DNA from 3 places in the Lysinibacillus sp. FSL K6-0075 genome. Region 3 is predicted to be linked to each of the others. Evidence: riboswitches for the same ligand, from Rfam matches in the RefSeq annotation. Region 3 holds a riboswitch; each other region holds the start of a gene.
What was found. A riboswitch is a leader RNA that binds a small molecule or an ion and turns the genes downstream of it on or off. The one in region 3 is predicted to bind S-adenosylmethionine.
Positions count from the first base shown of each region.

Region 1: it holds a riboswitch for S-adenosylmethionine, as region 3 does, so the genes downstream of both, MHB65_RS19580 (methionine ABC transporter ATP-binding protein) here and MHB65_RS02350 (MetQ/NlpA family ABC transporter substrate-binding protein) in region 3, are expected to answer to the same signal.
Region 2: it holds a riboswitch for S-adenosylmethionine, as region 3 does, so the genes downstream of both, metK (methionine adenosyltransferase) here and MHB65_RS02350 (MetQ/NlpA family ABC transporter substrate-binding protein) in region 3, are expected to answer to the same signal.

Region 1 is NZ_CP151947.1:3,930,473-3,933,754, reverse strand. It holds gene gcvH (glycine cleavage system protein GcvH) at 1-187, shown strand, start outside; gene MHB65_RS19590 (hypothetical protein) at 278-619, shown strand; gene MHB65_RS19585 (thioredoxin family protein) at 633-944, shown strand; SAM riboswitch class I at 1,001-1,104, shown strand; gene MHB65_RS19580 (methionine ABC transporter ATP-binding protein) at 1,187-2,215, shown strand; gene MHB65_RS19575 (methionine ABC transporter permease) at 2,205-2,873, shown strand; gene MHB65_RS19570 (MetQ/NlpA family ABC transporter substrate-binding protein) at 2,943-3,282, shown strand, end outside.
Region 2 is NZ_CP151947.1:3,769,657-3,772,938, forward strand. It holds gene MHB65_RS18550 (gamma carbonic anhydrase family protein) at 1-39, shown strand, start outside; gene metK (methionine adenosyltransferase) at 219-1,415, opposite strand; SAM riboswitch class I at 1,674-1,792, opposite strand; gene pckA (phosphoenolpyruvate carboxykinase (ATP)) at 2,182-3,282, shown strand, end outside.
Region 3 is NZ_CP151947.1:503,092-506,373, forward strand. It holds gene MHB65_RS02345 (ATP-binding cassette domain-containing protein) at 1-409, opposite strand, end outside; gene MHB65_RS02350 (MetQ/NlpA family ABC transporter substrate-binding protein) at 516-1,346, opposite strand; SAM riboswitch class I at 1,436-1,540, opposite strand; gene MHB65_RS02355 (PPC domain-containing DNA-binding protein) at 1,663-2,166, shown strand; gene MHB65_RS02360 (pyridoxal phosphate-dependent aminotransferase) at 2,641-3,282, opposite strand, start outside.

The sequences.
Region 1 (3,282 bases), 1.6 Mb from region 3:
TTCTGAATTATACGCACCAATCTCAGGTACTGTAGTTGAAGTAAATGCAGATTTAGAAGATAGCCCAGAATTCGTTAATGAATCACCATATGAAAAAGCATGGATGATCGTTGTTGAGCCTGCTGATGCATCAGAAATTGAGAAACTAATGACAGCAGAGCAATACGAAGAAATGATCGCTGAATAAGACAAGCCATAATCAAAAAACGTCGGAAACTACCGGCGTTTTTTGTTATATAATGACTTATAAGTGGGATCTCTAAATGGAGGTGGCGTAATGTTCGAGGGAAAATGCTTGATAGTAGAAGGACGCTCAGATAAGCTACAAATTGAGCCTATTTTAAATGAGAATGTTACAATACTATGTACGAACGGCACAATTGGTGTGCATCAATTAGAAGAACTACTTGATCCCTACGAGGGCTGTGAGCTATTTACTTTTTTTGATGCAGATACTTCTGGTGATAAGCTACGTGCATTAATGGACAGACATTATCCAGAAGCTGAGCACCTTCGTACAATGCCAACGTACAAGGAAGTAGAGACAACACCAAGAAAAGTGTTAGCAATGATTTTACTGCGTGCACATTTCTCAATCCATAATGAATATATTTTGTAAGGTTGCGTGAAAAATGGAAGAATGGTCAACAGAGCAGTGGGCAGCGGCCCAACAGTCGGGAGAGACAGCTGCATTTTATTTATATACACCAATGTGTGGAACGTGCGCAGTGGCATCCAAAATGATGTCCATTATTGAACAATTACTGCCACAGCTACAAATTGGCAAAGCGAATATCAATTTTTTGGAACACATAGCCTATGAGCATCAAATTGAAAGTGTTCCATGTCTACTCATCAGTGATGGCGAAAAAGTGACAGAAAAGATTTATGCTTTTCAATCCGTACCATTTTTATATGAATTGTTAAAAAAATCAATTGACTGAACTTTACTAGCGTGGTAAAGTATCAAATATATTACTAAAACATTAAATATATCGAACTCTTATGAAGAGTGGCGGAGGGAAGTGCCCTATGAAGCCCGGCAACCATCACAATGTGAAAAGGTGCCAAATCACCCAAAGATTTTTCTTTGAAAGATGAGAGAACGGTTTAACGTATAATACGTGACCCCTTCTACTTGTCTGTGAGTGAAGGGGTTTTCTATATGAGAAAAGGAGTATTCGCTATGATCCAGCTTCAAAATATTACAAAGAAATACAAAACAGCAAATGGCGAATTAACGGCAGTCAAAGACGTCAACCTTACCATCAATAAAGGTGAAATTTTTGGCATTATCGGCTATAGTGGCGCTGGTAAAAGTACCATGATTCGTTTATTAAACGGTTTAGAGAAACCGACAACAGGAACAGTAACGGTGAACAATCAAGAATTTTCATCGATAAAAGGGCAAAAGCTTCGAGCAGCTAGACAAAAGGTAAGTATGATTTTCCAGCATTTCAATTTACTTTGGTCGAGAACAGTGGCTGAAAATATTGCTTTCCCTTTAGAAATCGCTGGTTTTCCAAAGGCTCAACGTGAAGCACGTGTAAAGGAATTAATTGCACTTGTAGGCCTAGAAGGACGTGATAAGGCATATCCATCCCAGCTTTCTGGTGGACAAAAGCAACGTGTAGGGATTGCCCGTGCATTAGCGAATAATCCAGAAGTTTTACTATGTGATGAGGCGACATCGGCACTCGATCCTGAAACGACGGATGCCATTCTCGATTTACTCGTTGATATAAATGAACGCTTAGGCTTAACAATTGTCCTGATTACACACGAAATGCATGTCATCCGCAAAATTTGTCATCGTGTAGCGGTGATGGAGGCAGGCGAAATTGTGGAACGTGGTGAGGTATTACAAGTCTTCCAAGCACCACAAGCGGCCATTACCAAAAAGTTTGTATCTCAAATTACAGACACAAAGGAAACACAGGATACGGTGGCACAAATCAAAACAAACTATCCAACTGGACAACTTGTCAAACTGATTTTTGTTGGTGAAAAAACAGAACAGCCTGTTATCTCACATCTTGTGAAACAATTTGATGTAGAAGTAAGTATTGTTCATGGTAATATTTCACAAACAAAAAATGGTGCATACGGTACACTGATTGTGCAAATTGATGGCTCGAAGACAAACGTGGCTGAAGCCCTTCGTTATTTAAATACAGTCGAAGTACAAACGGAGGTGATTGCAAATGCTAACTAATCTCTTTCCGAATGTAGACTGGGAAAATATGTGGCAAGCTACGTATGAAACATTGTATATGACAGCTATTTCTACGGTTGTGACATTTATTCTTGGGTTAGCCATTGGTATCGTTCTATTTTTAACTAGCCCCAATCAGTTATGGGCAAATAAAATCGTTAGCTTTTTAACAGGATCACTCGTTAATATTTTCCGTTCCATTCCATTTATCGTATTAATTATTTTATTAATTCCATTTACGAAGTTTTTACTTGGTACAATTCGAGGAGCTAATGCGGCGTTACCAGCATTGATTATCGGTGCAGCACCATTTTATGCTCGTATGGTATTAATTGCGTTACGCGAAATTGATAAAGGTGTTATAGAAGCAGCCCGTTCAATGGGGGCAAAAACTTCTACAATTATTTGGAAAGTATTGATCCCTGAATCATTACCAGCTTTAATTTCTGGTATCACTGTAACGGCTGTTGCCCTTGTAGGTTATACTGCGATGGCTGGAATTATCGGTGCAGGTGGTCTTGGTAACCTAGCGTTCCTAGACGGCTTCCAACGAAATCGCCAAGATGTGACATTAATGGCAACTATTTTGATCTTAGTAGTCGTATTTATTATTCAATGGATTGGTGATTTATTTACTGAGAGAATTGATAAACGCTAGAAAGAAAATTGAGGTTATTCCGGTTCTTACCGCTAACATATTTTAAACAAATAAAAGGGAGTGTCATAAATGAAGAAGTTATTAGCAGGATTATTTTTATCAATACTTGTACTAGCATTAGCAGCTTGCGGTACAGATAAAAAAGAAGATGAAAAATCAGCATCTGGCGATCAAACAGATAGTAAAGAAAACGTAACATTAAAAGTAGGTGCTTCTAATACACCGCACGCAGTTATTTTAGAAAAAGCAAAACCGATTTTAGCTAAAGAAGGCGTCGACCTTGAAATTGAAACGTATACAGATTATGTTCTACCAAACCAAGATTTAGAGTCAAAAGAAATTGATGCAAACTATTTCCAGCACATTCCTTACTTAGAACTACAAATCAAAGACAATGGCTATGATTTTG
Region 2 (3,282 bases), 1.8 Mb from region 3:
GCAGAAAAAGGTCAATACTATAAATCGCTTCAGAAATAACTAACATACACAAAAAATCAATACTAACGAAAAAATCCCTCGCGTTTCCGTGTAACGAATTTGTTCACGAATCCTAGCGAGGCATTTTTTGTAAAAAAACAAAAGGGGCAATGTTGCCCCTTTTCTTATTAATACATTAGAATAATTTTCTAACGACTTCATTACTTTAGTTCAATAGTTTATAAACGTGCTTTTTCTCGTAGTGCATCTGCTTTATCAATTTGTTCCCATGGTACATTTAAATCTGTACGACCAAAATGTCCATACGCAGCCGTTTGTTTATAAATTGGACGACGTAAATCAAGCATTTTAATGATACCTGCTGGGCGTAAATCGAATAGCTCGCGTACCCATTCTACGATCTCACTTTCTTTCGCTTTACCTGTACCAAATGTATCTACCGCAATAGAAACAGGCTGAGCTACGCCAATTGCATAGGCAAGTTGTACTTCAGCACGTTCTGCTAAGCCCGCTGCTACGATATTTTTCGCTACATAACGTGCCGCATATGCCGCTGAACGGTCTACCTTTGTTGCATCCTTACCAGAGAATGCACCACCACCGTGACGTGCATAACCACCGTATGTATCAACAATGATTTTACGTCCTGTTAAACCAGCATCTCCTTTTGGCCCACCGATTACGAAACGGCCAGTTGGGTTGATGAAGTATTTCGTGTTAGCATCTAATAATTCACTTGGCACGACTGGAGCAATAACAAATTCTTTTAAATCCGCTTGAATTTGTTCAAGTGTTGCTTCTTCATCATGCTGTGTTGAAATAACAATTGTATCCACGCGAACGGGTACATTATTGTCATCATATTCAATCGTTACTTGCGTTTTCCCATCAGGACGTAAATAGGCAAGTTCACCTGATTTACGTACTTCTGTTAAACGGCGTGCTAATTTGTGTGCTAAGCTAATTGGTAATGGCATTAGCTCTGGTGTTTCATTACATGCATAGCCAAACATTAAGCCTTGGTCACCAGCACCTATTGCTTCAATATCCGCATCTGTCATAGAGCCTTCACGTGCCTCTAATGCTTGATCAACACCTTGTGCAATATCAGGTGATTGTTCACCAATCGCCACAAGCACCGCTAAGTTTTCAGCATCAAAGCCATATTTACCTCGTGTGTAGCCTATTTCTGCTACAGTGTCACGAACAATACCTTTAATATCTACGTAAGTAGAGGTAGTAATTTCTCCTGCTACTAATACTAACCCTGTTGTTACAGTTGTTTCACACGCTACACGTGCATTTGGATCTTCTGCTAAAATAGCATCTAAAATGGCATCCGAGATTTGGTCACAAATCTTATCTGGATGTCCTTCTGTTACACTCTCTGATGTAAACAGTCGACGGTTTGTCATTTGGTTTTCCTCCTAAATACTCTTACAATAAGTAGTTGTGTATGAATACGGTACTCATTACCCATGTCAAGTCCGCTCCTAAGGATTGAACTCTCAAGCCGTTACTGCTGCTTTTAACACGAGGATTTCGAAAGATCCGTCATTATAATAAGGAAAGAACTACATATACTTACCTTTACATTGATTTTTAACAATAAAAAAATCCTTTTCTCACGTTACTTTACATGAGGAAAGGAATAATGACTGCGTAACCTTTCACTCTTATCGTTCAAGGGATGTTCCCTTGCATCAGGTTGGCACCAACGCATGTCGTGAAATAGTTCATGCAGGTTGCCGGGTTTCACAGGGCCTGACCCTCCACCAGCTCGGGATAAGAGTATCCGTTCAATCTCATGTTACTGAAAAGGTCGAACGTTGTCAAATATTTTCTTATGTATTACTGTATAAAAAGGAAAGAACAGATTAAACAAAAACTTTTCATACTTGGATGATGATGTAAATAGAAGCAAATTAATCCCTACAACATACCTAGCTACTTGTGGTAACATATGTGTGGCTCAATTTTCGCGCCTAATTACTGTAGGATTGATGGTATTCTACTCGAAAAACATTATTTTTTGTCAGTTTATTGAAAAGTGATAAAAACTCTAAAATAATTTCTTAATTAGTATAGATTATTTAAGCAATTGTGTTATACTATTTTTGAAATTAAGAAAAAATCCCTCTAAATCAAGGGAATACTATAAAAAAGGATGGTATTTAATCGATGAATTCAGTAGAAATTGCAAACGAACTGAAGGAATTATTAAACGGCGGTAACATTAATGTTCAACTTTCAGTACCACAATTAGCAGAAAAAGCTACCTCTCGTGGTGAAGCAATGTTAACAGTAGATGGCGCAGTTCGTGCAGAAACTGGCAAATACACTGGTCGTTCACCTAAAGATAAATATACGGTAGAAGAAGAAAGCACAAAAGATCAAATTGACTGGGGTAAAGTCAACCAACCAATCTCCTCTGAAGTGTTCGATAACCTATACGTAAAAGTAATAAAATATTTAAAAGAACGTGACGAGTTATTCGTATTCAAAGGCTTTGCAGGTGCTGACAAAGATTCACAATTAAGCATTCAAGTCATTAATGAATACGCTTGGCACAATCTTTTTGCTCATCAATTATTTATCCGTCCAACAGCAGATGAATTAGCTTCTCATGTTGCCGACTTCACTGTCATCTCAGCTCCTAACTTTAAAGCAGATCCTGCGGTTGATGGTACTGCTTCTGAAACATTCATCATCGTATCACTTGAAAAGAAAATTATCTTAATTGGTGGTACTGAATATGCTGGTGAAATGAAAAAATCTATCTTTGGTATCATGAACTACTTATTACCACAACAAGGTATTCTTTCCATGCACTGCTCAGCAAACGTTGGTGAAGCTGGCGATGTGGCATTATTCTTCGGTCTATCTGGTACTGGTAAAACGACATTATCAGCTGATCCAGATCGTAAGCTAATCGGTGACGATGAACACGGTTGGTCTGCTAATGGTGTGTTCAACATTGAGGGTGGTTGCTATGCTAAAACAATCAACCTTTCTGCTGAAAAAGAACCAGAAATCTACAATGCAATCCGCTTCGGCTCTGTTTTAGAAAACGTAGCTGTTGATCCAGAAACTCGTATTTGTGACTATGATGATGGTTCACTAACAGAAAATACACGTGTAGCTTATCCAATCCAATACATCGAAAATATTGTTGATCCTTCTGTTGCAGGTCATCCAAAAACAATCATCTTCCTAACAGCTGATGCATTTGGCGTGTTACCTCCAATCAGTAAATTAACAAAAGAGCAAGCAATGTATCAC
Region 3 (3,282 bases):
AACTATCTAGTTTATCTGTTAAGCCTACAATTTCAGCATATTTAGCTACACGGTTTTTTACTTCCGTCTCTTTATAGCCTAGTAGCTTTAAGGGAACGGCAATATTATTGTAAACTGTTGCTGTTTTTAATAGATTAAAGTGCTGGAAAATCATCCCGATTTTTTGGCGTGTTTGACGTAATTCATGAAGAGAAAGGGTCGTAATGTCTACATTGTCTATCACTACTTTTCCTGCTGTAGGACGTTCTAGTAGATTAACACAACGAATGAGTGTACTTTTACCAGCACCACTATAGCCGATCACACCATGAATTTGTCCCTTTTTTACATGAAGATTGATCCCATCCACAGCTTTAATGATGCCTTTTTTCGACTTGAATTCTTTTGAGATATTTTGTAATTGAATCATGCGATTGTTTGCTCCTTTCTCAACCTTCTAAAAAGCAAGAATCTGCTCGTCTTCCCATAGAGGAATTTCGGCAGATTCTTCGGCTTATAGAAGCTTCCTGAATGTATTACCAGCTAGGGATTACTGAACCTTTGAATTCTTCTTCGATGAATTGACGTACTTCATCAGATTGGTAAGCCTCAACGAACTTTTTAATTGTTGGGTCATTTTCATTTTCAGCGCGTACGACAATGTAGTTCACGTATGGAGAGTCAGTAGATTCCAATAAAATAGAGTCGTCTTTAGGGTTAATGCCAGCTTCTAATGCAAAGTTTGTATTAATAGCTGCTACATCTACTTCACTAAGCTGTTTAGGAATTTGAGCTGCCTCTAATTCAATGAATTTTAAATTCTTTTTGTTTTCTTCTACATCACGGATTGAGGCTGTTAAGTCTGCGCCATCTTTTAGCTTAATATAGCCAGCTTCTTGTAAAACAAAGAGGGCACGTGCTCCATTCGTTGGGTCATTTGGTAGGCCAAACGTTGCACCATCCGGAATGTCATCAAAGGATTTATATTTTTCAGAGTAGATACCCATTGGATTCAAAATCGTTTTGCCCACTGGGACTAAATCTGTATCATGATCTTTATTAAATGTATCGAGGAAAGGTTCGTGTTGATAGCTGTTCGCATCAAGATCACCTTCAGCTAAGGAAGTATTAGGTAAAACATAGTCAGAAAATGATTTTAGCTCTACTTCTAGCCCTTTTTCTTTTGCTACTTTAGCTGCTACTTCTGCAATTTGCTCATGTGGACCAGAAGTGACACCTACGACGATTTTCTTTTCATCAATTGCCTCAGCTTGGCCTTTACTATCTTCTTTAGAGCCACAACCTGCTAGAGCTGCTACTAATGTTAAACTTGCTAAACCTACTAAAAATTTATTTTTCTTTTTCATGAAAACTACCTCCAAGATTGTTTTTATCGGTTTTTTGAAAATAAAAAAACTCTCTTACAAACTAAGAGAGGCTCATGAAAAGATGTCCTCTCTTATCTATCAAACGAAGATCGTTTGCAGGATTTAGCACCTTCCTTTAAAAAGGAGGTTGCCGAGCTTCATAGGGCCAGTCCCTCAGCTACTCTTGATAAGAGATTTATAATATTTTTTTGTAATTCCGATAGAACTAATATAATTTATAGGGTATAGTAAGTCAATAATTAATTTTTAAAATTTTTATATAATTATAATATTTCGACGTGAAAGAGGGATAACAATGTCTGTGAGAGTTAATTATGGTATAGGTTCATTTGGTAAGGTTATTAGTGCTCGTCTTCTAACAGGGACAGATATCATTGAGGGAATTGAGGCGCTCTGTGAAGAGAATCATATTGAGTCAGCAACGATTGTTAGCTGTATTGGTAGCTTTCAAAAAAGTAGCTTTGTATATTTAGTGCCAGATGCAACAGCTCAGATTCAAGTTCGTTTTAGTGATGTGGTTGAAAAAGATGGACCACTTGAATTTATTCAAGGCTCTGGTGTGGTGTGTAAGCGTGACGGGGGATATGAAACACATTTCCATGGTTCTATGAGCGATCAATGGGGTGTTGTGTCAGGTGGGCATTTAATAAAAGGGGGAAATCCTGTTATTACTGCTGACCTAGTACTGGCTGAGGTACAAGGTATTCAACATATTCGAAAATTGGATGATGAAACAGGTCATGTTCAATTTTATCCATTAGAAAATGGTTTAGGGCAGCCAAGGAAAATTGAAAAATAATGATCCTGTAGCTAGAGTTAGCTACAGGACACATGTTGTGGAAAAAAGATCATGTCACTAACAGAAAAAGACCTGTTAGCAGGGTGATGGGTTGATTTCCGTTCCGCCAGCGTCCTTTCCAGGGGGTGTCCGATGAGCCGCTTCACTCACTTCCGTTCGCTCCAAGGTCTCCTCTGTGACGCTAAATCCCCTAGGAGTGACGCTGGCTCCACTCCAATCAACCATTCTGTAAAAATGTCTTTCCCTCTTTCATACTAGTAGTAGTGAACAAAATAACTCATTATTTGTATGATTAGAGAGAGGATAGGCTCTTATTTTCAATGTGGAGAGATGATTAGTCACAACAACCCTCAATAAAAATGAGTAGTGTACACCTTCATTTTATTTGTACAACCTTTGTTAAGACGATAACACTTTTATGGATTGGGGTAGAAGGTCTTTTCACCTTTCACAAATAATCTATTGATGGCATTGTCATTTGTTAAATAATTGTAACTGCTCGATTCTATGGATTGCTTCACGTAAACGTTCCTCGCTTACCAGCAAACCGATACGGACGTAGCCTTCGCCATATTGACCGAAACCATTGCCAGCTGCCACAGCAATATCAGCTTTTTCAAGCAATAGATCAGCAAATTGTTCGCTTGTATAGCCTAATGGTACAGGGAGCCATGCGAAGAAGGAGCCTTTTGGAGCCGTAACATGCCAGCCGATTCTTTGAGCTTCTTCAATGAGTACATTTCGGCGACGCTCATAAGTAGCTCGTAGTTCATCCGCACATTGTTGGGAAGCTGTCAGTGCTACTGCTGCTGCTTGTTGAATAGCAGGGAATTGACTACAAAACAGATGATCCTGAATAAGATTAATAGCAGCAATAATCTCGGCATTCCCAACGGCAAAGCCTATACGCCAGCCTGCCATATTATAGGTTTTCGATAGGGTATACATTTCAATCCCAACTTCTTTTGCACCCTCTGCTTGTAGGAAGCTAATTGGTTTATTACCGTCAAATCCTATTGCTCCATAAGCAAAATCATGTGATACGATAATATTGTGTTCCTTCGCAAAACGAACGGTTTCTTCAAAAAACGCAAGTGTTGCTGTACCACCTGTAGG